4 regions of the Paenibacillus sp. sgz302190 genome follow, and region 3 is predicted to be linked to each of the others. Evidence: riboswitches for the same ligand, from Rfam matches in the RefSeq annotation. Region 3 holds a riboswitch; each other region holds the start of a gene.
The links. A riboswitch is a leader RNA that binds a small molecule or an ion and turns the genes downstream of it on or off. The one in region 3 is predicted to bind cyclic di-GMP.
Positions count from the first base shown of each region.

Region 1: another riboswitch for cyclic di-GMP. It lies ahead of AC6RNO_RS30670 (PilZ domain-containing protein); the one in region 3 lies ahead of AC6RNO_RS13620 (putative motility protein).
Region 2: another riboswitch for cyclic di-GMP. It lies ahead of AC6RNO_RS07435 (anti-repressor SinI family protein); the one in region 3 lies ahead of AC6RNO_RS13620 (putative motility protein).
Region 4: another riboswitch for cyclic di-GMP. It lies ahead of AC6RNO_RS35110 (S-layer homology domain-containing protein); the one in region 3 lies ahead of AC6RNO_RS13620 (putative motility protein).

Region 1 is NZ_JBZYAO010000042.1:1,122-8,483, forward strand. It holds gene AC6RNO_RS30655 (helix-turn-helix domain-containing protein) at 1-132, opposite strand, end outside; tRNA gene AC6RNO_RS30660 (tRNA-Arg) at 677-751, opposite strand; gene tadA (tRNA adenosine(34) deaminase TadA) at 853-1,311, opposite strand; cyclic di-GMP riboswitch class I at 1,572-1,659, shown strand; gene AC6RNO_RS30670 (PilZ domain-containing protein) at 1,765-2,523, shown strand; gene AC6RNO_RS30675 (spore germination protein) at 2,694-4,235, shown strand; gene AC6RNO_RS30680 (endospore germination permease) at 4,232-5,332, shown strand; gene AC6RNO_RS30685 (Ger(x)C family spore germination protein) at 5,329-6,444, shown strand; gene AC6RNO_RS30690 (Ger(x)C family spore germination protein) at 6,506-7,362, shown strand, end outside.
Region 2 is NZ_JBZYAO010000004.1:147,561-154,922, forward strand. It holds gene AC6RNO_RS07400 (EpsG family protein) at 1-79, shown strand, start outside; gene AC6RNO_RS07405 (sugar transferase) at 116-712, shown strand; gene AC6RNO_RS07410 (NeuD/PglB/VioB family sugar acetyltransferase) at 730-1,377, shown strand; gene AC6RNO_RS07415 (metallophosphoesterase) at 1,370-2,218, shown strand; gene AC6RNO_RS07420 (aminotransferase class I/II-fold pyridoxal phosphate-dependent enzyme) at 2,293-3,417, shown strand; gene AC6RNO_RS07425 (helix-turn-helix domain-containing protein) at 3,457-3,792, shown strand; gene AC6RNO_RS07430 (helix-turn-helix domain-containing protein) at 4,049-4,384, shown strand; cyclic di-GMP riboswitch class II at 4,568-4,651, shown strand; gene AC6RNO_RS07435 (anti-repressor SinI family protein) at 4,705-4,920, shown strand; gene galE (UDP-glucose 4-epimerase GalE) at 5,078-6,091, shown strand; gene AC6RNO_RS07445 (hypothetical protein) at 6,303-7,362, shown strand, end outside.
Region 3 is NZ_JBZYAO010000010.1:85,597-92,958, reverse strand. It holds gene AC6RNO_RS13630 (LysR substrate-binding domain-containing protein) at 1-377, shown strand, start outside; gene AC6RNO_RS13625 (hypothetical protein) at 790-1,086, shown strand; gene AC6RNO_RS13620 (putative motility protein) at 1,432-1,641, opposite strand; cyclic di-GMP riboswitch class I at 1,661-1,748, opposite strand; gene pyrE (orotate phosphoribosyltransferase) at 1,817-2,458, opposite strand; gene pyrF (orotidine-5'-phosphate decarboxylase) at 2,498-3,229, opposite strand; gene carB (carbamoyl-phosphate synthase large subunit) at 3,246-6,455, opposite strand; gene AC6RNO_RS13600 (glutamine-hydrolyzing carbamoyl-phosphate synthase small subunit) at 6,442-7,362, opposite strand, start outside.
Region 4 is NZ_JBZYAO010000062.1:9,903-17,264, reverse strand. It holds gene AC6RNO_RS35115 (DUF5704 domain-containing protein) at 1-895, opposite strand, end outside; gene AC6RNO_RS35110 (S-layer homology domain-containing protein) at 1,960-3,150, opposite strand; cyclic di-GMP riboswitch class I at 3,206-3,317, opposite strand; gene AC6RNO_RS35105 (amidohydrolase family protein) at 3,610-4,968, shown strand; gene AC6RNO_RS35100 (stalk domain-containing protein) at 5,228-5,809, opposite strand; gene AC6RNO_RS35095 (DUF5050 domain-containing protein) at 5,883-7,301, opposite strand.

The DNA.
Region 1 (7,362 bases), on a different contig from region 3:
GTCTTCCTCACGTAATTTTTCATTGTTAACCCACTGGCTCAAAGTATTCGGTCGAATGCCAGTCTGTTTGCTTATTTGGTACATGGTCATCCCACGTTTATCTAACATCTCCGAAAGCTTAAAACGAATCAACGAAAACCACGCTCCTATTAATTTCCATTCTACCACAATAACAACGCTTGACGTTATTAACAAATTGGGTTAATATCAATTTAAGATAATAACTCAAAATGATATTATAAATTTCATTTCACATACGGAACCTCAGTTTACACGCGAGCGTCCTGACCGGAAAGGAGGTGATGGCTATTCGCAAGATAACGGTACGAATGAAACATCGGGATGACGTTGCTAATGAAATGTTAGTTTTTGATTGGAATGCGTATCTACTAATAGAGAATGTAGCGTTGATTCTCGAACCGGAAGACGAAATCGTTACGATATCACGCGTAAAGTTGCGCGAAGATGGGACATACGTGCGTACGTCCTCAGGCGGCTTTTGCCGTATGAAGGTGGCTGTTTTCTGACTGAGGAGTATGCGCGCCAGCGCGTTGTTAACCTGTGCTTCGAAATAAGCCAGCTCATAAGTCCATAAATAAAAAAACTTCCTACGTTTATTACCGTAAGAAGTTCGCATAAATTGCGTTTGATTCCACCCGATTAAAGCGGGGTTATACGCGCCACGGCGGGATTCGAACCCGCGACGCACAGTTTAGGAAACTGTCGCTCTATCCTGCTGAGCTACGGGCGCATAGCAAAGACTATTTTAACACGGAGTTTTTCGTCATGCAACCGTGCTCTTGCCTTGCCAGCTTGCCGGTCTAGGAATCTAGGTTCGGATCGAACAGACTTCTAGACCTTGTTCCGAAGCTTGCGGAAGAACTGGGTCAGCAGCGCTGCGCATTCTTCCTGCAGCACGCCGCTGATTACGTCGACGCGGTGATTGAAACGTTCTTCCTGCAGCAGGTTCATCAGCGTGCCGGCGCACCCTGCTTTGGGATCTGCGGTACCATAGATCACTTGCGGAATGCGCGATTGAACGATGGCTCCCGCGCACATCGGACACGGCTCCAGCGTGACGTAGAGCTTGCAGTCCAGTAGACGCCACGCCTGCAAATGCTCGCTGGCCTGGCGGATCGCGATCATCTCGGCATGAGCGGTCGGATCCAGGGACGTTTCGCGCAGGTTGTAGCCGCGGCCTATAATTTCACCGTCACGCACGACAATAGCGCCGATTGGAACTTCACGGATCGTTTCGGCTTTCAAAGCTTCATGGATCGCTTCCCGCATCCAATATATATGTTCATCCACAGGGGACACCTCGCTTAAAAAAATGTTATCCACATGTGAATAGAAGTCGAACAAGCATTCGTTGTTAACATTCTGTGGACAAGTGTGTGGATAAGTTGAAAAGTTGTGGATATATGAGTTTCATTGTAGGGACTCGCCGCTCTGAAATCAAGCTGCCTGCGAAAACGGTTGAATCCGACGGCTAAACTAGGTATACTAGAATTAAAATTTTAGGTCTTTTAACCTACTGATAGGTATAATCGCATACATAACGAGATCAGATTTGATAAGGGCAAACTTGCCGAAAGGCAAGGACGCAAAGCCGAGGGTCTAAAGTTCTACAAGAACCATGACAGCCTGGTTACCGGAAATCAAGCTTGTTTGATTTAGGTAAATAGGTTGCCCCGACAGGAAGGGACAGTCTATTTTTTTATTTATAGCCTAATCTGTTTGTAGAGAACAGGAGGATATGCCATGAAGCTGTCGGATAGGGAGAGAAAGATGGATTTGGTCAAAATCTACGGAAGCAAGGAAGGCAACGACGCGGAAATTTTGATTGACAGCAAAGCGGTGCTGGATAAAAGCGATTTTGTAGCGACGGGAATAGTAACGTACGTGCTTGGCGACATTATCGAAATCGAGCTGCCTCAATACGATGTTTTTCGGCTCGGGGACAAGGTCAAGATTACGGTTTATTCCAAATCGGGGCTATTCGTTTTTGAGACGTCGGTCGTGGCCAAAGACGAGGGTTCGATCATCGTGATTAATCCGCCCGATAACCGGAAGAAGTTTACGGAGAAGAGGGAGCACCCGCGAATCGATGTCGTTCAGGGCGGCTTGCTGCACAGTCTGCATGACAAGAATAAGAGAAACAAGCAAAGTTTCGAGCATCCGATCAGCCTTAGCGTCAAAAATATCAGCTTGAGCGGCGTAGGATTTGTGATTGAAAACAATATGAATGCGGATAAAAATATGAGTCTGGAAAATAGCGCGCGGCTCGAAATCGAGCTTCTGCTCGGTTTTTCCATATCTTGCGTAACCGAAATCGTCCGAAGAGAGGCTTTGGGTGCAGGCTTTTTTTATTACGGAGTCCGATACGTTGAAATTCCGGAAAATAAAACGAATGCGCTGCGGGCCTTTATTTTGAAAAATCAGGTCGAGGCCTACTTCGTACAAAAACAAGACATCAAATTGAAAAAAGTCATGGATATCCGGTCTGCGGTGCATCAATAACCGCGGGCTTTTTTTTATTCAAACACGGCGCCGGCGATTCGTCGCAGCAAGTTAGTGTCAATCTATTTGCGCAAGTTATGCATAAGATTAGGGACAATTCGCAAGGTTATAATTGATACCATCGTTCAATGGAACAGCAGAAGCAGACATCAAAAATGAGGTGATGAGCGATGCGCTTTTCGAACTTGTTCGGCAGGAGAAAGTATCATTCAGCCCCGCAGAGGTCCAATCGTCAGCAAAATAACGACTCCATCGGTACGTCCCTATCGCAAAATATCGCCGATTTACATAACCTGTTTACGCAAACTCCCGATCTGATCGTACGGCAATTTACAATCAAGCGCACGGGAGAGCAAGCCGCGCTTGTTTATCTGAGCGGGCTCGTGGATAAAAACTCGATCAACAACAACGTGCTCCGCCCGCTTCAATTCGACGATGGGAGCGACGATGCGGACGGCGATTTTATTTTGACAATCGGTCAGGTTATTACGCTGCAGGCGTGGGCGCAAATCGAGGTCGCAGTTCTGCATGGCCGCAGCATACTTTTTGTCGACGGACGGGCGGAGTCGTATTCTCTCGATACGCAGGGCTGGCCGCAGCGGGCGATTGCAGATCCGCAGCTTGAGGCGTCCCTGAAAGGAGCGCATCAAGGCTTTGTTGAAACGAGCACTCAGAACGTTGCGCTTATCCGGCGCTACATTCCCAACCGCGAATTGAAAATAAAGGAATTAAGAGTAGGGCAACGCGGGCATACTATCGTATCCGTTCTATACCTGGAGGATGTCGCGCATCCCGAGGTGCTGCAGGAGCTGGAAGACCGGATTCAGATGCTGAATATCGACACGATCATTAATACCGGCGAGTTGGCGGAGCTGATCGAGGATAATCCGTATTCTCCGTTTCCGCAATTTATTTTGACGGAACGGCCGGATGCTGCAGCATCGCAAGTTTTGCAGGGAAGATTCGTCGTTGTCGTAGACCGTTCTCCGAGCGTGCTCGTCGGTCCGGCCTCGTTCACATCGTTTTTTCAGAGCGTCGACGATTACAGCACACGCTGGTCGATCGCTACTTTTATCCGGCTGCTGAGACTTTTTGCGTTCTTTGTCGCCGTCTTTTTGCCGGCGTTCTACATAGCTGTCATTTCTTACCACTTTGAGATCATTCCCATCAAATTGCTGCTCACGATCGGGGAGTTCAGAGGACGTGTGCCGTTCCCTCCTTTCGTGGAAGCGGTCATTATGGAGCTTACGCTTGAAATGATGCGGGAAGCGGGAATTCGGCTGCCCGCTCCGGTCGGGCAAACGGTCGGCATTGTCGGAGGCATCGTCATCGGCCAGGCGATCGTACAGGCGGGGCTCATCAACAATATTATGGTTATTGTCGTTTCTTTTACCGCCATCGCTTCTTTCATCCTGCCCAACTACGATATGGTCGCCGCCATTCGGCTGATTCGCTTCGCGATGATGATAGCCGCTTCGATGTTCGGCTTCGTTGGCATTATTGTCGGGATGATGACGATGGTCGGACACCTCATTTCGCTGGAATCTCTCGGAACTCCTTACAGCACTCCGCTCGCGCCGATCCGGCTGGTCGATTGGAAGGACGCGTTCGTTCGCTTGCCGTTATGGAAAATGGATAGGCGTCCTGTCAGCGCGAGGCCGGTTCAACCGATGCGGCAAGGTCCCAGCCGTTCCAAGGGTGACGATAAATGAGCAAAAATTCGGGTCATACGATTACCTCCCTACAGTACATTTTTATCAATTCGGGCTTGCAGGTGAGCATTTTTTTTGTAGCGCTGCCCAGAATAATGGCCGAACAGGCGGGTACGGACGGCTGGATCTCGCTTATCCTTGGTTGGGCTTTAACGATAGCGGCAAGCCTGATCATTATCCGGATTATGCAAAAAAATCCCGATGATACCTTGCTTGATTTGCTGACGAAATACTGGGGCAAATGGGCGGGCAGAGCGGGAGCCATCCTGTTTGCTCTCTATCTCTTTTTCTACGGATACATAGGGCTCGTATACACGGTATTAATGACGAAGGCCTGGCTGCTGCAGCAAACTTCGCCCTTTCTCCTTATGCTGCTGCTGATTATCCCCACGTATGTGATTGCTCGAGGTGGACTTCGGGTTGTGGGAAGATATGCGGAAATTGTATTTCTCCTCTCGCTGTGGTTACCGTTTATTTATTTGTTTCCGCTAAAAGAAGCCCACTGGCTTCATTTGCTTCCCGTGCTGAAGGAAGGGTGGATGCCTATTTTTCATGGCGTACCGGAAGCGCTCTATTTTTACATAGGATTTTCAACGACGTTTATGTTCTACCCGTTTTTGCAGAATAAGAAAAAAGCTTCCATGAATATTGTCTTTTCCAATACGATTACACTGTTCATTCATTTATCCGTCACGATCATTTGTTTTGTTTATTTCAGCCCGGACGAAATTACCGGATACAACGAGCCTGGGGTCAATGTACTGAAAGTAATCGAATTCAAGTTTGCGGAACGTATCGAAGTGCTGTTTATAGCGTTTTATTTGTTAATGTTTTCCTTGGCATGGGTTCCGACCGTGTACTTGGGCGTAGTGTGCACGAGCTGGCTGCTCGGCAAGCAGGATCATCGGGGACATTTGCGTGTGATTTGTTTGCTGCTTGCTGTCGGCACATTTTTCTACATGCCCACATTCAATCAGAACGACCGGATGGGACAATTTCTTCTTTACATCGGGATTGTCGTGGAATACATATTTCCCGTTTTTTTAATCATTTTGATGTGGATGCATGACCGGTTCCGGTGGAGGAAGAACTTATGAACAAACGGCGGATTTTTATGCTGGCTATCGTCATGGCTATCATCGTCTCGGGCTGTAGCGACCGACTGGATCTTGAAGACGCCGCAATCCCGCTTTTGGGGGGCTATGATCTCGATGAGAATAATAAAGAGGTTAACTTTGTGGTTATGCCTGTGTTCAGCAGAAGCGCCAAGAAGAAAAGCAAGGAACTCGGCGTACCTGTGCAGACGGTCAGACAGGGGAGGGGAGAATTGGATGCCTATACGCCGGGCATTTTTCAGGGCAGAAAGCTTATTGTCATCCTTGTCGGCAAACGCCTCTTGCAGCATCCCGGCTGGTTCAAGATTATGGATGTCTTCTTTCGCGATGCAAAAAATACGTTAACCTCCAGAGTCGTTATGTACGACGGTCCTCTCTCTGAAGTCATCTTCATGAGTCCGAAAGACCAGCCGTTCCTCCCCGTATTAGTGAAAGGGATGGTCGATACGAAGAGTTCGAGATCGGAGACGGTGAAAACAACGATGCAGGGGCTGCACCGGCAAATATATGAGAAGGGGATGACTCCCTATATTGCTGAAGTTCAGATGGATAATGAGATTAAGTTGAGAGGAACGGCCCTCCTTGATCATACGGGCAAATATGTCGCTTCTCTGGATGCGGAAGAAACCATTTACATGCAAATATTACAAAGTGAAGCGAAAAAAACGGTCAGCTTGACGCTATCCATTCCCGGCTATCCGAAGCGTGGTCCGCTTAATTCGGACAAGTTAAGCTTTAGCTCCGAAAGAATAAAAACGAAGGTCAAGACCTCCTATCGCGACGACAAATTTCGTTTCGATTTGAGCATTAAAATGCCTATTGCGCTGACGGAACGGTTATTTCCTTACGATATGCGAGGAAAGGGAACCGAACTGGAGCAGTTGATCGCCGAACAATTGCAAAAGAAATTCGAGAACCTCATCAGGAAAATACAAAAGTATAAAATCGATCCGTTCGGCTTAGGGATCTACGCAAACGCTTTTGAATATAAGCAGTACAAGAAAGTGGAAGATTATTGGGGAGAAACGTTCGCCCAAGCGGACGTACATGTATCCGTGAAAGTCACTTTGGAAAGTATGGGGCCCGTGAAGTGAAGTTTGCGACGCCATAGGGAGATTGACAGGGCGCAAGAACGATTGAGTGGAGGAGATGCTTATGATCAAGCGTTCACTGTATATCAGGCTTATCGCTATTGCCATAGCCTTCGTCATGATGCCGGGATGCTCCGACCGTCTGGATATGGAAGACGCCAATCTCCCCCTTGCGCTCGGCTTGGACCTCGATCCGGACAATAATCCTGTCATGTACTCGACTTTTCCGGTGTTCAGCAGAAATGTCAAGAAGAAGAGCCGGGAAACCAAAGCTAAAGCGCCAACGTTTCGCGAGTCGAGAGCAGGGCAGGACGCCCATTCGTCAGGCGTTTTCACAGGCAAGAACTACCAGGTATTCGTTGTCGGCAAACGCCTTCTGAAGCATGAGGACTGGTTCACGATGACGGACGTCCTTTTTCGCGATTCGAAAAATACGATAGCCGACAGGGTCCTTTATTTCGACGGACCTCTTTCCGAGATCATTTATTTGAATCCGAAGGATCAGCCGATGCTGCCTTTACTGCTGCGGGGGATGGTCGACACGAAGGACGCCCGTTCGGAAACGGTGAAGACGACAGTGCAAGAGCTGCACCGGCAAATGTTTGAAAAAGGGATGACTCCCAGCATTGCCAAAATCGAATTGAATAAGAATGAAGTTGCGCTTCGCGGAACGGCGCTTCTGAATCATAAGGGCAAGTATGTCGCTTCACTGGACTCTTCGGAAACCGTCTTGCTGCGAATATTGCAAAATCGGGCGAAAAAGGCCGTCAGCTTGACGCTGCCGATTCCCGGAGAAACGTCAACGGATTCGTTCGCGAATGACAAATTTAGTTTTTCCGCCGATAAAGTAAAGACGAAAACGAAAGTTGCCTATCGTCAGGACAAATTTCAATTCAATTTGAACGTCAACATGTTAATCGG
Region 2 (7,362 bases), on a different contig from region 3:
TTTTTATTTCCTTTACTACTATTACGAGAGCGTCATCAGCCTGAATATTTATTATGGCAGCAAATACTTGTACTTGTAATATGATGTGCCGCTCAGAAGCAAAGGAGTTGATAAGATGAAAAGGCTGTTCGATTTATTGGTTTCCTTCACGATGCTTTTGCTGCTGTCTCCATTGATCGCCGTATTGTTTGTCCTGGTCAGAAACAAATTAGGTACGCCGGTTCTATTTAAGCAGGAGCGTCCCGGTTTACACGGCAAGCCGTTTTACTTATATAAATTTCGTTCTATGACGGATGCGCGAGACAGCGAAGGGAACTTGCTGCCCGATGCAGTGAGGCTAACCCCTTTCGGCAAAATTTTGCGAAAATTTAGTCTGGATGAATTGCCGCAGCTGGTCAACGTGATCAAAGGCGATTTGAGCCTGGTCGGCCCAAGGCCGTTGTTGATGGACTATTTGCCGCTCTATACCGAGGAACAGGCCAAACGGCATTTGGTCAGGCCGGGGATCACGGGCTGGGCTCAGGTTAACGGCAGGAATGCGATTTCATGGGAAGACAAATTCAAGCTGGATGTATGGTACGTAGAGAATCGAAGCTTTGCCCTGGATTTGAAAATCATGATGTTAACTTTCTATAAAGTGTTTAAATCCGAAGGAGTCAGTCAAGATAATCATGTCACCATGGAGAAATTCAGGGGGACGAAGCTCTCTTAGCGAAGGGTGTGGTTGAGCTGGACATCGCAGTGGTCGGTGCGGGAGGGCACGGCAAAGTGATTCGCGATATGATACTTGCGAGAGAGGGCTATACCATAAGAGCCTTCCTTGATGATAAATATGATGATTTATCGCTGCAAGACGGCGTGTTCAAAGGTCCTGTCTCTGCAGCGCAGCAGGTGATGGGCAAACTGGAAGAACTGAAGTTCATTATCGCTATCGGAAATAATAGAATTAGACAAGCGGTTGTTTCGCGACTGAATGTAGCGGATGCATATTACCTGACCCTTGTCCATAAGACAGCGGTGATCAGCCCGAGCGCTCAAATCGGCCAAGGAACGGTAGTTATGGCGAATGCGGTTATTCAGGCCGATGCTGTAATCGGACGCCATGCCATCGTTAATACGGCTGCTGTCATCGAGCATGACAACCGCATCGGGGATTATGCTCATATTGCGCCTAGCGCAACATTGACCGGCGATGTGAAGGTAGCGGAAGGGGCTATGATAGGCGCGGGAGCAACCGTCATTCCGGGAATGACGGTCGGGGAATGGTCCGTGATTGGGGCAGGCGCTGCTGTCATTCGTCCGGTACCGCCGCACAGCACCGCCGTGGGAACTCCTGCGAAGGTAATCGGCAAGCTACCGGAGCCCGCACATGACTGAGCCAAAGAAGATATCCCGGCGAAGTTTTTTGAAAAAAGCGGGATTGATTTTGCTCGGATCAGGCGTAGTGGGAACCGCGGATGCCATTGGGGAGCGATTCTGGTATCAGATACGCAAGGTGGATCTCAAGATCAGCAAGCTTCCCGAAGCCTTCAAGGGCTGGAAAATCGTTCAATTCAGCGATACGCATTTCGGCTTTCATTACGATGGCGAATCGTTCCGCCGGGTCGTGCGGATGATCAACGATTTACAGCCTGACATTCTGTTTTTTACAGGCGATTTATTGGATCGTGGGTGGCTGGAAACGCCGTCGCCGTCGGTGCTGCCCTTGCTCCAGGAACTGCGCGCGCCGCGCGGCGGAAAGTGGGCTGTCCTTGGGAACCACGATTATGCAGCGAGGGATCAAGCCGTTCAGATGCTGCAAAATTCGAATTTTCGCGTGTTGATCAATGCGCACGGCTATATCGAAGAAAATGGGCAGCGCTTATGTATCGCAGGTGTGGATGAATATATGTTCGGCCACTTCGATATCGAGAAGACGCTGCAAGGGAAGTCGGAACAAGATTGCGTTTTGCTGCTGGCGCATGAGCCTGATCTTGCGGATATTTGTTCCGGTTTCGGTGTGAACGCCCAATTCTCGGGACACTCGCATGGCGGCCAAATTCGCAAGCCGTTCTCCAAGCCATTTTTCACCCCGGAACTTGGACAAAAATATGTAGACGGATTGTACGCCATTGGAGACAGGCGGATGCCTTTATACGTGAACCGCGGGATCGGCACCAGCTTTTTACCGATCCGCATGTTTTGCAGACCGGAAATTACTATATTTCATATATCTTAATTCAACATGCTGGAAGGAAAGGTGCGTTGCAAGTGACATCGGAGAAAAAAAGAATCTATTTATCGGCTCCGCATATGAGCGGCCAGGAACAAACATACATAGCCCAAGCCTTCGAAACGAACTGGATTGCTCCGCTAGGACCGCATGTCGATGCTTTTGAGAGCGAGCTTGCCGCCTATGTCGGAATGAACGGCGCAGCTGCCGTAAGCTCCGGAACCGCGGCCATTCATCTTGCTTTGCGGTTGCTGGGCGTGGAGCAGGGCGACAAAGTGTTTTGCTCGAGCTTGACATTCGTAGCCAGCGCCAACCCGATTATTTACCAGGGAGCCGTGCCCGTCTTTATCGATTCGGAGCCTGAGACCTGGAACATGTCGCCTGATGCGTTGGAACGCGCGTTAGCGGATGCGGACCGTGAGGGAGAGCTGCCCAAGGCCATTATTGTGGTGAATTTATACGGACAAAGCGCGAAAATGGACGAGATCCTTGCATTATGCAATCGATACGATATTCCCGTGATCGAAGACGCAGCGGAGTCGCTAGGTTCGACGTACAAAGGACAAGCGAGCGGATCTTTCGGCAAGTACGGCATCTATTCCTTTAATGGAAACAAAATTATTACGACGTCCGGCGGAGGCATGCTTGTTTCCAATGATCCGGATGATTTGCAAAAAGCGCGTTTCTTGGCCACTCAAGCCAGGGATGCGGCCGTGCATTACCAGCATTCGGAGCTTGGCTTTAATTATCGCATGAGCAACGTATTGGCAGGGATTGGGCGCGCGCAATTGGGCGTACTGGATGAGCGGGTGAGTGCTCGAAGAGCCATTTTCGAAAAGTACCGGCAGGGCCTATCCGGCATCCCGGGCATACAATTTATGCCTGAATTGGAGAACACAAGGTCGAACCGATGGCTTACCGTGATCACCCTGGATGAGGAACAACATGGCGTAAGCGTCAAATCCATACTCGAAGCAATGACAGCAGAAAACATCGAAGCCCGTCCGGTTTGGAAACCGCTTCATCTGCAGCCTCTTTTTGGGGGAGCGGCATATTACCGGCATGCGGAGAACGAAAGTGTTTCCGAGAAATTGTTTAACACCGGCTTATGCTTGCCATCAGGATCCGGGATGATGGAAGAGGAGCAGACGAGAGTTATCGATTGCATGAAAAGCACATTACGGCACAAAGCGGCTGTCAGATAGCATGGAATATATTACATCGTTAAAAAAAGGAAGATCTTGATGATAGGAACTCGAGTACAGCAGCTTCGCAAGGAAAAGGGATTGTCTCTGTCCGAGCTGGCAGAGCGGGCCGGCGTGGCCAAATCATATATAAGCAATTTGGAACGTGATGTTCAAAAGAACCCGTCGATACAATTTCTCGAGAAAATCGCCTCCGTTCTGAAGGTGCCTGTAGACAGGTTTCTTGATCAAGAAGCTCCGGAAACGAATGTCGCAGAACTGGATCAGGAATGGTATCAGCTTATTAAAGAAGCTATGTCATCCGGTATTAACAAGCACCAGTTTAAAGAATTCCTTGAGTTTAACAAATGGCGTTTGACGAACCCCGGCGAGTGAACGGCGGCGCTGAGAGTCCGGCGGGCGAAGTTTGTTTTGTGCAACCCGCCGGACACCGGGGGTAGGCCTTCGAAATGCATCTCCTTAAATGGCAAATAGAAGTTTAACCGCTTTTATTTCTCCATTTTTGTGCAGATGCATTTTTTCTTTTCTGAAAATTGTATGCGGTTGGAAAATATAGCGATAGTCTGGGCAGGGGTACTTTGCTATAATATGCGTAAACATGGTGAATAAAGCAAAAAGGAAGATGATAAGTGTGATTGGTAAAAGGATTCAAAGATTACGGCTGGAAAAAAAACTCAGCTTATCTGAGCTTGCTGCCAAGGCTGAAGTCGCCAAATCTTATTTAAGCAATATGGAAAGAGATATTCAGAAAAATCCGTCCATTCAATTTTTGGAAAAAATTGCGGTTGCGCTTGACGTGCCGCTCGACTTGATCCTGCACGGAGAACAGCCGAAAGTGCAAGAAGAACTGGACAGCCAGTGGCAGGATTTAGTCAAAGAGGCGATGGATTCGGGAGTAACGAAGGAGCAGTTTCGCGAATTTTTGGAATTCAGCAAATGGAAGAAAAACCAGGAAAACAACAAGTAAGCATCCTACTAATTACTTATCTATTGCGGATACATTAGTATCATTTTCCTAAAAAACAATGACCTAGCAGTTTTTTTTCAAATTTTTTGGTGGAATTTAGGAGAAGGTCGTTGTATAATAGGCTTAGGTTGATGAGAAATGTTTCAGTCTTAGGCCTTGAGATCTATTCCGCAATTGGATAATTAATTATGGGAATACTTTGATACATGCGCCGTATGTGGGCACCTGGAGCATGTGGAGTTAGTGGTGCAACCGACCCAATCTATTAAACCGTTAATAGATGGTTTTTTGCAAACAAACTTCACATTGGAGGTAATAGTATGTCCAAAGTATTTGTGCAATTGGGTATGGAACGCAATCCCTTGGATTCAGACTGGGTAGAAATGATTCGCGAGGCTCGCAGCTTGGGGTTAACAATTGGTGAAGTGCAAGCTTATTTAGGGTCATTCGCACAGTTGGACAGAGGGTTAACCAAATATACGAACATCAACGCCGGGGCTGCCAATAATGACCTGTCCGGCAAAGTCGTTGTGTAATCATGCATTTGTTACCGGAGCGCACTGATCCTTTTCCTTGAGAAGGGTGGGGCGTTTTTTTGGTATTTGCTAAAATGGCATAAATCCATTAAGTTGGAAAAAGGCTGCATGCAGATGCGCCGGCGCAATGAAATCGTAAATTGGAGGAACGGAAATCATGTCCATTCTAGTAACTGGCGGAGCAGGTTATATTGGCAGCCATACCTGTGTCGAACTGCTTGACAAGGGTTATGAGATCGTCGTTGTCGACAATCTGATGAACAGCAAGCCGGAGGCGCTTGAGCGGGTCCGTGAGCTGACGGGGAAGGATTTTGCATTTTATCAATTGGATTTGCTCGACTTTGCGGGGCTGGAACAGGTGTTTCGCGAGCATTCGATCGAAGCGGTGATCCATTTTGCAGGGTTAAAGGCAGTGGGGGAATCGGTCTCTTTTCCTTTATCTTACTACCACAACAATATTACCGGCACATTAATTCTGTGCAATGTCATGCAAAAATACGATGTCCGCAAATTGGTGTTCAGCTCTTCGGCAACTGTCTACGGGGTGCCTGAGCAGGTGCCGATTCATGAACATTTTCCGCTCGACGCGACGAATCCATACGGTCAAACAAAGCTTATGATCGAGCGGATTTTGCAGGACTTGTACATCTCGGATCACAGCTGGAGCATATCGCTGCTGCGGTATTTTAATCCGGTCGGAGCGCACCCCAGCGGACGAATCGGGGAAGATCCGAACGGCGTGCCGAACAATCTGATGCCGTATGTGAGCCAAGTGGCTATCGGCAAACTGGAAAAGCTGCGGGTATACGGGAACGATTATCCGACCGTAGACGGAACCGGAGTCAGGGATTATATTCACGTCAGCGATCTGGCCAAAGGGCATTTAAAAGCATTGGAACAACTGCTGTCCAGGAGCGGGATCGAAGCGTATAATCTCGGTACCGGCCGGGGTTACAGCGTGCTTGAAATGGTCGAAGCCTTTCAAAAAGCTTCCGGAAAAGTAATATCGTACAGCATCGAGGAGCGCAGGCCGGGGGATGTGGCTACGTGCTATGCGGACACAACGAAAGCGCGCGAGCAATTAGGCTGGGTTGCCGAGAAAGGCGTTGAAGACATGTGCGCAGACGCCTGGCGCTGGCAATTCAACAACCCTAACGGATATGAAAAATAAACAGGCTGGTGTTGTTCCCTGACAGCAGCCGGACTTTGCCAAACTGCAGACAACTGCAGTTTTTTTGCGTTTCATGCGACGGCAGCCGGACTCAGGAAACCCTCAGGCAACGCTCATGGTTTATTAAGTCGGCGCTCAGGGGGGATTCAGGAAAGGGGCCTATACTTGGTCTTGTAAACAACAAAAACATTCGAAAAGGTGGAATAACAATATGAAAACTATTAGCAAAAAAATTCTCGCAGGTACGATTGCAGCATCTTTTGTTCTTGGAACAGGTTTTGTCGGAGCGCTACATAATCAGGCGTATGCCGATACAGTGAGCGGCTCGACCGTTCAAAAATCGGACGGCTTCAAAGACCGCGGCGGCCGCCAAGGAGGTTTCTACGGAGGCAGCATCGTCAAGGAAGCGGCAGCTGTGCTGGGCGTAGACGAGAGCACGCTTCAGGCGTCGCTGAAAGAAGGCAAGACGCTGCTTGAAGTCGCGCAAGCGGCCGGCTTGACGGAGGACGATTTCCTGGCGAAGCTGGTTGCCGCCGAAACGACGGCGATCAACGAGAAGGTGACGGCCGGCAAGCTGACGCAAGAGCAGGCCGACAAGCTGATAACGGATCTTTCGACTCGTTTGAAACAGCAAATTGAGAACAAAGGCTTCGGCAACAAAGGCGAAGGATTCCGCGGCGGTGAGCAGGGCGGACGCGGCGGCTTCCAAGGCGGCAAGCTCGACGAAACGGCGGCAACCGTGCTGGGCGTAGACGTGAGCACGATCCAGGCATCGCTGAAAGAAGGCAAGACGCTGCTGGAAATCGCGCAAGCGGCCGGCTTGACGGAGAATGATTTCCTGGCCAAGCTGACTGACGCTCAAAAAACGGCAATCGCTGCCCAAGTTACGGCAGGCACGATCACGCAAGCGGAAGCGGACAAAATCACCGCGGATCTTGCGACCCGCCTGAAACAGCATATAGAGAACGCAAGACCTGAAGGCGGACAAGAAAACGGAGGCGAGGGTCATCGTGGCGGCGGCTTCGGCGGCGGTTTCCTGGGGAACTCTGAGGCGCTGACGACGATTCTGGGCATCACGCAGGATGAGCTGAAAACCGAGCTGGATTCCGGCAAGACGATCGCTGAAATTGCAGCGGCCAAAGGAATTAGCGAAGACGACCTGATCAGCAAACTCAAAGACAGCTTGACCGATACGCTGAAAAAATTCGTTGAAGACAAGCACCAAAAACCGGAAGCGCCTGCCGCAGACGCAACGGACAGCACTTCCACGA
Region 3 (7,362 bases):
CCGGCCACTCGCTGGCGCTGGCGGAGCAGGTTTCGCTGGCCGATCTTGGGCATAACGAATTTATCGTCACGGAAGAAAGCTGCATATACCGCAACTTGTTCGAAAAGCTGCTGAAAGACCAGAGCATCCCTTTTCGCATCGGATTTGAGCTGGGCAACCTGGAAGCGATCAAGCAGTGCGCCATGAACGGGCTAGGCATCGCCCTGCTGCCCCGGATCGCCGTGGAATCCGAACTGGCACGCAAGCAGCTTGCCGTCATCCCGATCGCTCATCCGAATTTAAGCGTGGACCTGCAACTGCTCATCCACCCCAAAAAATGGATGTCCCAAGCGTTGCAAGCTTTCATCGGCATGTTGTCGGCGCCTCAACCAACCTAAGCTCCGCCGCTGAAACGCTCGACGGCTGCCAGCCACCAGCAGCCTTTTCTGCTGCGGGTTGTCGCTGGGTGGTCGTGGTCGACCGGCGTCATGCCGCGCAACACCGCACGCAGTGCGATCGATCCGCGTCATCGCTCGGGCCGGCACAAACAGCCTGTAAGGACGCTTCCCGCGTTCTCCGCCCGAGTTGAGAATTGTTATCATTTCAATACTCGCATCATACCCCAAAAAAAGAAACTTATCAACAACCAGGTTGCCATAAGTTTCTTTTTTCTTTATGCTTTTTTGAGCTTCGACATGCGTCGGCGACACAACGCGCGCCTGAGATTTGCGGGCGTTGAGAAACGGCCTCGCCTGACTGGAGCCGCATCGTAATCGCATCCCCCGCCCTCGCTTGTTGGTAAGATGTACATTGTCGGCTTTAACTGCGGGAAGGCACTCTATCCCCACCCAATTAGAACGGCCCAGCCGTTTGAAAAGAGGCATAGCTCCAGCAAAACCTGCAAAAGTACAGGCTTTTTCGATGGATACGGCTCGTTTGGAGGAAAAGCCTGCGATTGTGCAGGAATTTCCGACCAAACTGGCGCTAACCCCGTATATGGGCGAAAAAAACTGTACTTTTGCAGGAATTTACCACGGCAAGCTCGTTAATACGAAAAAAACTGCACTTTTGCAGGAATTTTTCGCGGCAAGCTCGTCAAAGTGCTAAAAGCACTACTTTCTACAGGATAATACCACGACAAGATCGTCAATGCGCAAAATGCTCCGCGTTCTGCAGGAATTTACCACGGCAAGCTCGTCAAAGCGCAAAATGCTCCACTTTATACGAAAATAGACACAATAGACCTGAATTATTTTCATTCTGTGGGGTGATGTCCACGACGTCATGGGGGTTTTTGCAAGAATATTGCGCGACAAACTCGTAAATGCGAGGCTCATTCTACGTTGCCAGACCAATTAGGCCTTAACGAGCAAGTATTAATCCGGTGCGCGCCAAGCCACAAAAAAAGAAGCTCTCCTTTTCGAAAAGGTAGAGCTTCCCGGCTTTGTGCAATTATACACGAATGTCGATGCTGCGCCCCAAGTGGGGGGTGACTGAAGCGGCGGCCGCCGCAACTTGCTGCTGGGATTTCGCGAAATCTTCCAGCATCACGCTTGCTTGCGCCGTTTGCGTATTATTGATTTTTTTCAGCAGCTGCAGTCCGACTGCTTGCTGCAAAGCATTGCCGCTTCCGACCGCGGATAGCGGGGCATTTACGCTCATAATCTTCCTCCTCTCACCGTTCGGTAGCTGGCTGGCGTACGGCTGCAAGCCGATTAGCCCCTGTAGCTTTGCGTCAGACGCTTTCGCGCCGTTTGCCGTTTCGCAGATGTCAGGCAGAACTTTGCGCCCCTTCAGTATAGGCCATTTATCCTAAATCGTCAATTTCTGCGCAAGATTACAGTCCGAATTGAGCCGGATTTGCCCGCCAGGAGCGGAGGAGTTCCATGTCTTCTTCTTTGATTGCTCCTTGCTCCAAAGCTACTTCAAGCAGCTTCGTATAATTGGAAAGCGTATGAAGCGGCATTCCGGCTTCCCGGAAAGCGTCCGCCGCCTTATCCAATTGATAGGAAAAGATCGCGAGAACGCCCAATGCTTTCGCCCCCGCATCGTTAACGGCCAAAGCCGCTTTCAGCGAGCTTCCGCCGGTTGAGATCAGGTCTTCGATCACGATGACTTGCTGACCGGGCTTAACAGTCCCCTCGATCAGGTTCTCCTTGCCGTGGCCTTTGGCTTTGTCACGGACGTATATCATGGGCAGGCCCAGCTTCTGTGCGACCCATGCCGCGTGAGGAATGCCGGCAGTCGCCGTGCCGGCGACCACTTCGGCTTGCGGAAACTTTTCCTTGATCAGCAGCACAAAACTGTCTGCAATCAGCTCGCGTATAGCCGGATGAGACATGGTCAGCCGGTTATCGCAATAAATCGGCGACTTGAGGCCCGATGTCCACGTAAAAGGCTGCTGCGGGCGAAGCGTTACCGCTCCTATCTCCAATAATGAGGAAGCAACTCGCTTCGCTATCGTTTCAAGCTGACTCATGTTCTCTCACCGTTCCTTTCGAATGTAGGGGCAGGCCCGTCAAAGCGCGACGGAGGCGATGATCGACTCCATCGCCGCTCTGGGATCGGCCGCCGCCGTAATCGGACGGCCGATCACGACAAAATCGGTGCCCTGCGCGAACGCCTCAGCCGGCGTCATGACGCGCGTCTGGTCGCCGATATCGGCGCCCGCAGGGCGAATGCCCGGCGTTACGGTGACGAATGCGTCACCGCACGCCGCTTTGATTTGCGTCACTTCAAGCGGTGACGCAACGACGCCCTGCAGCCCCGCCGACTGCGCCAGGCGGGCATAGCGAAGCACGGCCTGCTCGACAGTGCCTGTCAGGCCGATTTCTTCGTTCAGCACCTGCTGGCCGGTGCTGGTCAGCTGGGTGACGCCGATGACAATCGGGCGTCCCGCTCCCGGAGCGAGGGCTTTGTCCACGCCCTCGAGAGCCGCTTCCATCATCCGCTTGCCGCCGGCGGCATGGACGTTGAACACATCCGCGCCGAGGCGCGTAATGCTCTCCGCCCCGCCCTTCACCGTGTTCGGGATGTCGTGCATTTTCAAATCCAAAAACACTTTATAGCCTTTATCCTTCAGACCGGCTACAAAGCCTGGGCCCGCAGCGAAAAACAGCTGCATGCCCACTTTCATATAGCAAGGGATGCCTTCGAGCTGCCGCAGCAGCTCCTTGGCCCCTTCGGCTGTCGGGTAATCCAGAGCGACCATAATCTTTCCGGCAACGTCCGCACGAGTGTAGGTACTCATTCGCACTCACCGCCCCTTAAGCATGCACAGGCATGGCACGGGAGGAGAAGTTGACCGCTTCAAGCATGTTGCAGAGCGCGCGGACCGTGTCAAGCGACGTCATGCAGACAACGCCGTTCTCCACCGCTTCGCGGCGAATGCGGAAGCCGTCACGCTCAGGCGTTTTGCCCTTCGTCAGCGTGTTCACAACGAACTGCGCCTCGCCGCCGCGGATCAGGTCGAGAATGTTCGGCGAGCCTTCGCTCAGCTTGTTCACTGTCGTTACCGGGAGGCCGGCTTCTTCCAGCGCTTTGGCCGTTCCGCCTGTGGCGATAATTTTGTAGCCGAGACGGTAGAAACCTTTCATGATTTCAATCGCCTCGTCTTTATCTTTGTCCGACACCGTTACGACGACCGAACCTGCAGCAGGAATTTTCATGCCTGCGCCGATCAAGCCTTTGTACAGCGCCTTTGCAAAGTTCGTATCGCGGCCCATCACTTCGCCGGTCGATTTCATCTCCGGTCCGAGCGTCGTGTCCACGCGGCGCAGCTTCGCGAAGGAGAACACCGGCACTTTCACGGATACGTAGTGGTCTTCCGGCCATAAGCCGCTTTCGTAGCCCATATCGGCAAGCTTTTGCCCCATGATGACCCGGGTTGCCACATTCGCCATCGGAATGTTCGTCACTTTGCTCAGGAACGGAACCGTTCTGGACGAGCGCGGATTCACCTCGATCACATACACTTCATCGTTGAAGATGACGAACTGGATGTTGACCAGTCCTACAACTTTCAGTTCGAGCGCAATTTTTGTCGTAATATCGATGATCTTCTGTTTAATTTCAGCGGAAACCGTCTGCGGCGGGTAGACGGCGATCGAGTCGCCGGAGTGTACCCCTGCACGTTCGATATGCTCCATAATGCCCGGGATCAGAACCGTTTCCTTGTCACAAATCGCATCGACTTCGACTTCTTTGCCGAGCATGTAACGGTCGATCAGAACCGGATGCTCCGGATTGATTTTCACCGCATACTCCATGTAGCTGAGCAATTCTTCGTCGGAATAGACGATTTCCATCGCGCGTCCGCCGAGGACGTAAGAAGGGCGAACGAGCACCGGATAGCCAAGCCCTGCGGCAACGCCTACCGCCTGATCGACGGACGTTACCGTACCGCCCTGCGGCTGCGCGATTTGCAGTTTTCCCAGCAGCGCTTCGAATTTTTTGCGGTCTTCAGCCGTATCGATGCTTTCGAGGTCGGAACCGAGAATGCGCACGCCGGCTTTGTCCAGCGGGGCCGCCAGATTGATCGCGGTTTGGCCGCCGAATTGCACGATGACGCCGATCGGATTTTCACGCTCGATGACGTTCATCACGTCTTCGAAGAACAGCGGCTCGAAGTACAAGCGGTCTGACGTATTAAAGTCCGTGGACACGGTTTCCGGGTTGTTGTTGATAATGACCGCTTCATAGCCGGCGGCTTGGATCGCCCACACCGCATGCACGGTGGAGTAGTCGAACTCGATGCCTTGGCCGATACGGATCGGACCGGAGCCGAGCACGACGACTTTCTCCTTGCTCGTTTCCGTTACTTCGTCCTCTTGCTCATAGGTCGAGTAGTAATAAGGCGTCGAAGCTTCGAACTCGGCCGCGCAAGTGTCTACCATTTTGTATACAGGCTTGATGTTTTGCTGCAAGCGGTGAGCGCGCACTTCCGCTTCTTTCGTAAACGATGTGCAGCCGGCAAGCGTGCGAATTTCGGCGATAGCCCGGTCCGTAAACCCTTTGCGCTTCGCCTCCAGCAACAATGCCGCGGAAAGATCGGATTTGGCGATTTCCGCCTCATATTTGATCATGCCGGCCAGTTTGTTCAGGAACCACCAGTCGATTTTCGTCAAGTCTTGCAGCTGCTCGACTGTGTAGCCTCTGCGGTAAGCCTCGGCCAAAAGGAACAGGCGCTCATCGTCCGGCTTTTGCAGGCGAAGCTCCAGCGTTTCCTTATCCAGCAAATCCGTTTCTTTCAGGAACAAACGGTGCACGCCGATTTCCAGCGAGCGGATCGCTTTATGAATCGACTCTTCGAAAGTACGGCCGATGGCCATTACTTCCCCTGTCGCTTTCATCTGCGTGCCGAGCTTGCGGTTTGCCGCCGTAAATTTATCGAACGGCCAGCGCGGAATTTTCGATACGATGTAATCCAGTGTCGGCTCGAAGCAAGCGTACGTTTGCCCGGTTACCGGGTTGACAATTTCGTCCAGCGTGTAGCCGATGGCGATTTTGGCCGCCATTTTGGCGATCGGATAGCCCGTCGCTTTGGAAGCGAGTGCCGAGGAGCGGCTTACCCGCGGATTCACTTCGATGACATAATATTGGAAGCTGTGCGGATCGAGTGCAAACTGCACGTTGCAGCCGCCTTCGATGTTCAGCGCGCGGATAATTTTCAGCGATGCGGAACGCAGCATCTGGTATTCGCGGTCGGACAGCGTCTGGCTCGGAGCCACGACGATACTGTCGCCCGTATGGACGCCAACCGGATCGAAGTTTTCCATGTTGCACACGACGATGCAGTTGTCGTTCGCGTCGCGCATCACTTCGTACTCGACTTCTTTCATGCCGGCGATGCTTTTTTCTACGAGACATTGGCCGATCGGACTGTAGCGAAGCCCGGATGCGACCGTTTCGCTCAATTCTTCAATGCTGTTGCAGATGCCGCCGCCTGTTCCCCCCAGTGTGTAAGCAGGACGTACGATAATCGGAAAGCCGATTTCACCGGCAAAATCAAGCGCTTGGGCTACAGTCGTCACGATGACGCTGTCAGGCACCGGCTGCTCCAGCTCTCTCATCAAATCGCGGAAAAGGTCGCGGTCTTCCGCTTTTTCAATCGCGGTCAGCTGAGTGCCGAGCAGCTTCACATTCTCGCTTTCCAGAACGCCTGCGCGGGCCAGCTCCACAGCCATGTTCAGCCCCGTCTGGCCGCCCAGCGTCGGAAGCAGCCCGTCCGGACGCTCCTGACGGATGATTTGCGTTACGAAATCAAGCGTAATCGGCTCAATATATACTTTGTCGGCCATATTCGTGTCGGTCATGATCGTGGCCGGGTTGCTGTTGATCAAAATAACTTCCATGCCCTCTTCTTTCAAAGCCTGGCACGCCTGCGTTCCCGCATAGTCGAACTCGGCGGCTTGGCCGATAACAATCGGACCGGAGCCGATCACGAGAATTTTTTTGAGCGTATTATTTTTTGGCATACTGCAGTTCCCCCTTGTCCGCTGTCTTTGCTGCTTGCGCCTTCCATTCCGCGAGCATTTGCGCCTGGCGCGGCAGCTGCGGGTTAGCCAGCTTGTGCTCCCGGATCATCGCGATAAAATCGTCGAACAAATAGCTCGAGTCAAAAGGACCCGGCGCCGCTTCCGGATGATACTGAACCGAGAAAGCCGCATGCTTTTTATGTCTCAAACCTTCGATCGTACGGTCGTTATTGTTAATGTGCGTCACGTCAAGTTCCGTTCCGGCGACGGAATCTTCCTTGACCGTGTAGCCATGGTTTTGCGATGTGATGTAGCAGCGTCCGGAAATCAGATCTTTAACCGGATGGTTGCCGCCGCGGTGGCCGAATTTCAGCTTCTCCGTATCGGCTCCGCAAGCGAGCGCGAACAGCTGGTGGCCGAGGCAAATGCCGAAGATCGGGAATTCGCCGAGCAGTTCTTTAATCATTTGCACCGCGTGAGGCACGTCTTTCGGGTCCCCAGGGCCGTTGGACAGCAAAATGCCGTCCGGCGCCAGCCGGCGAATTTGCTCGGCCGTAGCGTCTTGAGGCACGACGACGACGTCGCAGTCGCGTTTGCTCAAATCGCGGATAATGCCGCTTTTGGCGCCGAAATCGACGAGCACGACGCGCTCTTTGTGGCCTGGTGCGCCGTAAACGCTTTTGGTGGACACGCGTGATACCTGGTCTGTCATCAGAGGCGTCGCTTTGAGCATTTCCGACAGCTCGGCAACCGATTTATCGGATGTGGTGAGCAAAGCTTTCATAACGCCATGATGGCGGATTTTGCGGGTCAGCATGCGGGTGTCGATGCCGCTGATTCCGATGATGCCGTATTCTTTGAGCAGGCTGCCGAGCGTGTATTGCGCTCTCCAGTTGCTCGGGATTTC
Region 4 (7,362 bases), on a different contig from region 3:
GGCCTGCGGTGGGCACGACTTTTTCATTGTGCGCCTGATCGTCGGTCACAGACGGGTACATGACCACCGGTGTATGCACCGTCACCGGGTTGATGCCATTGATCGGATAGTCTTTATCCGATCCGCCTTTGACATTCCCCGGGATCAGCGGGTAATAGATCGTGCCGGTCGTCGGCTGGTCCGCCCGGTTGACGAGCGAATTGCTGACGACGTAGCCATTGCCGTACAGTACATCCCGGCCGATTTGCGTCGGCTGCGGAATCGTTCCCGGCGTCTGTCCCTGATCGGGATGCCGGGAATTTTCCATAACGGTTACGCCGTTAAACACGACCAGGTCATTGTTCACCTGGTTGCGGCCCACGACGTTCTCCGCTGCCGATTGAAACTCCGGCGGCGTACCTCCGGGTGGCGGGCCGCCGCCTGTCCCAAGGTCAACGGGATTACAAGCAGCTGGGTGCACGTGTGTATTGACATCATCTTTATTGTCAGATTGCAGGGTCGGCCCTGTATAGCCGGTGGCATCCAGCGTCACGGTCCCGCCGTATCCGCCCAGCGCATAATTGCTGACCGTAGCTTTTTCCAGTTCGTACACTTCCAGATTGTCGATTTGCCAGTACGAATACGGACGTGTCACGGTCATCGTTTGATTTACGGTTTCAGTCTTGGTAACAGGCGGAGCCATTGGACCTCCTGAGACCGTCCATACATACGTTTTTTTGACGGAAACGGAGTAGGTCACTTCACCGGTCATATTCGCGAATTGATTTTGAAATAAATAATTCAGCCCCAATGCGTTCGCATAAAGGCTTTCCGAAGTCGGGATGCCTTTTAACACATCGAATCTTTCCGCATCCCGCATATCCGCGCGAAGTACGCCGCTTGCCGCAGGATCCATGACGGCGTCCTGATTGATCGTTCCTTTGATCGGGGGACCAATCCGGGAACTGCACCCTAATGTAGGTGGTGGAGGACACCCTCCTGCAGGACACGAATCATCAAATGTTGCCTTCAACACTTTGTCGTATTTATAAGTTTTACCTTTTATATCTGCTAAAAATTTAGCATAATAGTAAACTTGTTTTGCCCCAGGGTTAGCCCATATGTGTTTGTAAGTATCATTATTAAAGGTTTGCTGGTAGTAAACCTTGAACGTATCCATAGTCCCGTCGGGATTAGCTACACTTACATATTGCGTGCTTGGATCTGTAAGCCCGGTGTCACCTGTATTTTGGTCTGTGATTGGTTCAGTGAAAATCGTTCGGACATTTTCAAGTGAGTAGTCACCACTACTTGCGGCAATATAATCAGTTGGAATATAGATAGAATCTTGTGTTAGAAAAGCCTTTGTTCGGTGCAATGTCAATGACAAATGATTGTCCGTACATCCGGGATATTGAGGAAAAGGCCCATATCCTCTATCAGATTCCCTTGCTGGTGCTGCACTGCCACCGGGACAAGCTATATTATCTTGCCACTGAGTGTCCCCTACACCGGCATACCAAACCTGGCCATTACCTTTAGCCGTATCATAAATAGACCATCTATCCCAATAATAAGAACCAGGGTCTGTCTTATTGTCTTTTGACCAAACCTCGATCTCGGTTCCGCTTAAAGTATCTGTTCCGGAGAAGGAAGCGCTGCCTGGTGAAAATCCATTGACCTTACGAAGTAATGTCCCGTTATTATCATACCAGGCTAGTTCGGTGATTACCTGTCCCGAAGGTGCATGTACAGTAATGGGATTCGTGTCTATCGATGAAACGGAACTAAAAGTTAATCCTCCGAAGTTATATAACCTGGATGAATCTATATTTAAGGTGTACGCTATTGTTTGAGTTGACGGAGCTGCTTTAGCATGGTTACTAAACATGACATCTATCTGAACCGACGCAATTAAAACAATAAGAGCTAATAATAAACTTCTACATGCTCTCATATGTGGTTGCTCCTCCTGATTATTTAGTTAGGGTAGGTATCTATAACACTTTTAGAGACAGGAGTATGCCCGGTAACAGAAGGAGTTTTTACATTCAAAACGAAACCTTCATTCTCGAATTTTGCTTTTGGGATAATATAAGCATTGATATATGGATAAGTAATCGCATAGGGAACGTTTAATGTTCCGGAAATAATGTCTTGAAAACTTTGCTTATACCCATATAACGAAAAAGGCAAATAATTGATTTTAGGGGCTAATGTATTTATGTCAACATGGGATTTAGCATACAGAATATAGCTTGCCGGATAATTCTTAATTGGGTTTTTATACGCCCCTGAACCCCAAGAAAGCTCGTTGATTGGAAGGAGATTTTTGTTCGGATCGTTGGGGTCTTCAAGATCGATAAGAATTAATTGATCAATTGTTCCCTTGAAATCGGGTGCATCAATGGCTAAATCGTCCGGATTCCAGTAATCAATTGCAAGTTTATCTGTGCCCCTTACTTTTTGGTTGAAAAAATCCGGATAGATGGTAAATATATTTGTTCTGTGCCAAACTAACTCTGCATTTGCTACAGCGTGTTTGTCAGCAGAAAGCGTTTGGCCGTCCTTAATGGAAAGAATACGCTCAATGATGGCCACCGCTTGAGCGCGCGTCGTCGTTTCGTCCGCCCCAAGTGTGCCGCTATCGTCCAGGCCGGTGATCAGCCCGGCTTTGGTCGCCAGATACATCCATTTCTTATCATCCAAGTTCTTGTCGCCAGTAGCCGCCCGAACCGCTATGCGCGCCATTTCTTGACGCGTCATCGGCGTATTCCAGTCTCCGCTCGTAAAGTCGCTCCATTGATGAATCCCCGCGGTGACCGCCGCGTTAATGTACGGCAAATACCAGTCACTGCCGCTGGCGGTGCCGGAAACCGAAAGATGAAGCGCGGTATCGACCATTTTGATAAACTCGGCGCGCGTCACTTTTTCGTTCGGTTTGAAAGAATGGTCTTGATAGCCGTCGACATAGCCTTTTTGAATGGCTCCAGCGATAGTTGTTTCCGCCCAATGTCCTTTCGTGTCGCTGAAGCTGCCTGTGGAAGCCGTACCGGCGGTAGTTATCGCTTTTGTTCCCGGCGCAGCAGTGGTAGAATCGGCCTCGGCAGCGTGAATGGAAGTTCCAAGTAGTGCGGCAGTTGCTAGTGATGCAATCCAATATACTTTCATTTGTATACCCCCAAAGGAATGAATTTACTTTTCTCAAATCAAAAAACCAACCGATTTCGGCAACCCGGCTGCCGTTTCTCCGAGAAATGTCTTACGACATATCCTTTGTAGAAGTAGGCCCGTGGCTTTGCGTCCCTGTCTTTCGAACAGGTTTGCCTTTTCGTGTTCAGTTGGTTTATAGGCATTTAAAACTACAAAAATAGTACATAAGATTTAATACAAGTCCCATATTAACCCATAATCTAACATATTTCCACATAATATTAATTTCTTGCACCTACTTGAACACACGCCGATCTTTTTCTTTCTTCATCAATAGCCTAGAGCTACGTTTGAGCAAGTGTCATAATTAAGTCTTGACCAAATATGTTAAATTATGTAATATTTTCTTTGTAAGCATTAGGTGTAAATTCGTTTTTCATCATCACTTTTGTAAAATCCATTCATTTGTCAAAGGAGATGGGAAGGTTGAGTAGACGTTACTTAATTAAAAACGGCTGCGTTTTGACGATGGACAAATCTTTAGGGGATTTTAAGAAAGCGGACATTTTAGTAGAAGACTCTGTCATTGCAACGATTCAAGAAGATCTCGAAGTATCGGATTGTGAAATGGTCGACGCAACGGATATGATTGTCATGCCGGGATTGGTGGATACCCATCGGCACGTTTGGGAATCTTTGGTGCGAACTATAGGCGCCGACTGGTCGTTGCCTACCTATTTGCAAAACATTTATTATGGCGGGTTTGGAAGCAGGCTGCGTCCCGCGGATTGTTATGCCGCTAACCTGTTGGGAGCTTTGGAAGCGCTCAATGCCGGCGTAACCACTCTTTTGGATTGGACGATGATTTATTCTCCCGATCATGCGGACGAATTGATTCGCGGCTTGCAGCATTCCGGCATTCGTGCCGTGTTCGCGTACGGAGCTTCCGGTGAAACCGAATATTGGAACCGTGATAGCAAAAAAATGGTTACTGACGATGTGCGCCGCGTAAAACAGCAGTATTTTTCCTCCGATGATCAATTATTAACGATGGGGTTAGCCATTAGAGGACCGGAATTTAGTCACTGGGATACATCGGTTCAGGAAATCCAGCTTGCCAGAGAACTGGGTGCGGTATGTTCCATGCATATTGGCTTCGGCAGTTGGGGGCCGGATGACCGATCCGTTGAAAAGCTATATAAAGCCGGTTTGCTTGGCCCCGATTTAAATATGGTACATGCAAATACAATGGGCTATGACGAATACAAAATGCTCGCAGATTCAGGAGCGTCGATATCCGTTACTCCCGAGGTGGAAATGATGATGGGGCACGGGTATCCTGCCACCGGGTTATTTCTTGAGAACGGCGGGACTCCTGCCCTTGGCGTGGATGTGGTGACTTCAACCGGCGGAGACATGTTTACGCAAATGAAATTCATGCTTCAGGCGGAGCGGGCGAGAACGAATCAGAGCATTTTAGCTTCCAAAAACATGCCCGGCGAATTAAGTTTGAAGGCTCGGCAAGTATTAAATTTTGCAACCCTGGCAGGAGCCCAGGCCTTGGGGTTAGAACGGAAAACCGGTACCTTGACTCCTGGAAAAGAAGCCGACCTCATCCTGATTCGGACGACGGGTTTGAATATGTTTCCTGTTTCCGACCCGGTCGGTGCCGTCGTGCAATTTGCAAATCCGGCCAACGTTGATTCCGTGTTTGTTTCCGGTCGTCCGGTAAAGCGGCACGGACAGCTTCTTCACGCGGACCTGAACCACGTGCGTAAAATCGCTAATGAAAGTAGAGATTTCCTGTTCTCTACATCTGCAGACGCTCCAAGCTGAGTTGTTTAAAAAAACCGGTCTCCAAGTCCTGGAAACCGGCTTTTTATTTGCGCTGTTCGCTGCTGGCTAGCTTCGGCATAATTTAAATGAAAATAACCAGAAAGATATAGAAACTAAAACACAACGAACCCACAATAAGTGAGTTCGTTGTATTTGGCACAAAAATTATCGCTGCAAGGTTCTTGTTGGTTGAATTGGTAGGGGGGGGGGGCGAATCGTCACATGCATTCCCGCTGACCGCACGCACCCTGGTGTCCTGCTATTTATACTTTGGGATGTTTTCTTCATCTCGCCAACCGTTGAAGTAACCTACGTGAAGTTTAACAGAAGAATAATTCACGAAATCCCCATCGCCAAGTAACTCAAAGCTATGCGTCCCAGCCTCATAAGTGTTACTAATAACAACAAAACCTAATTGTTCCCCCTTATCATTGAAAAATGCTAAGTTTGCACCGACCTGTGCCTGTCTTGGTATTTTGAAGACTCCTGAAACTTTGGTTTGATTGCCTTCTTTCACAAGTATTAAATTTCCCACCTGCATATCATCTGTTGAAAGAGGATTTGGGTCAACAATATCGAGCTGTCCTTGTTTGATAATGACTTCTTGTGTTTCTCCGTTATAACCAACACCAGCTCCTAAACTTTCAGCTACAAAACGAATGGGTACATAAACATGACCTTCATAGTTTAGAGTGACATACCCGCTTCCGATTTCTTTTGATTGATCATTGATATTGATCTTAACTGGAAATAAAAGTGATTGAATGTTATTTGAAGCAGCTACCGCAGTTGCCATTGTCAAAGACGATCCAATTAGCATTCCAATTATTATTTTTTTCATAGCATTAGCTCCTTATAGTTACCATCATAAACCTGGATATCAATTGTTTGTGATAAGAACAATGACCTGACCGTTATTTCACTTCCATGTGGTCGAGCTGGTTGTTCCCCTCCCACGCGCGGTTGTAATATATCGTGTCGCCCGCGAAGTAGAGTGAAGTCGCACGAGCGGTCGTCAGACCGGTTTCCCCCGTACCGTCAATGCGGAGCTTGTCGATATTGTTGGATCCCATAATTCCGAAGTAGCCATCGGCCATGTAAATCCAGCCTTGGCGGTATTGAAGCGTCAAAATCCCGCGCTCCGAGGTGTACAGCGGAATATCGACCAGCCCGTTCCCGCTCATTTTGTTCAATTGCATACCGTTATGGCAAACATAATAGATCCATCCGTCGATGACGACCGCATGGGTCACATCTTCGCGAAGCTCCCGATTGTCGGAGCCGTCCAGATTCATCCGAAACAGACGGTTTTGTCTTATATAATAGATCGTATCCCCATCCAGAAAAAATCCGGAAAAAGACGAATTTTGGTCTTTGGCCAGGATCACTTGATCCTCCGTACCGTCGGTTTTCATCCTATGAATGCCGTCAGTCCAGTAATAACCGCCGCCGTTTGTATCATGCATGTAATATATCCAGCCATCCTTCACCCAAAGTTTTTCGGCAGGGCCGGCGAAAAGCTGCGCGCGCCCTGTCCCGTCGGTTTTGATCTTGTAGATACCGCCGGGATCATTTTGTGAGGGAATCGTGTAATACAGCCATTCCCCTTCGATGTTGAGATACGCGGCATTGTCGTCCGATAGCTTCACTTCCTCGCTGCCATCCATTTTCCGTTTCAACAGTTGACTCGGTTCGAAATACTTGTTCTCCGGGTTCATATAAATCCAGTCGCCTTGAACGGCAAGTTGTCCGTTATTTGCCACATTGAGCGCATCGGCCTGCTTCGCTTGCGTATTCGTTCCGCCACCGCAGGACACAATCCCGAGTCCCTGTTCAACATCCCAACTCGTCATCCATCCGAAAACGTCGTGCGCGAACCGCCACGTTATCGGAAAATACGTGATATTGCGGTAAAGCAGCAGCGGATACGGTTCAGCCGCATTGTCAATCACTTGGCCATTCACTTTAACTGGAAATGGCGCAAACTCCGCCGTTTGTGTATCATCGTTCGAATTGATTGTGGAAGTCAAATCCTGTTGGAGCGGTATGCAGGCGTTCGTATTTTTCAACGACATCCCCTGACTCGGGTTCCACTGCGCCGTAAGCCCCAGTGCGGTCGTGTTGTTCCAGGTCATCGGGAAATAAGTGATGTCTTTATACACGAGAAGTGGATATTCGCTGTGCCGCATATCCAGCACGTTACCGTTCACGGTTACGGGAAATTCGGGAAAGCTTACCTTGACCTGATCAGCCGCGGCACTGGATACGGACGGCTGCAAGGCAAGCGATATGCTCAATAACAACGCGCAGAGGCAAAGGCGGGCTCTGTTCATATCGAGTTCATCTCCTCACAATTAACTTTTACTTAAGCGTGTCCAGCACGTTGCAGGGGGG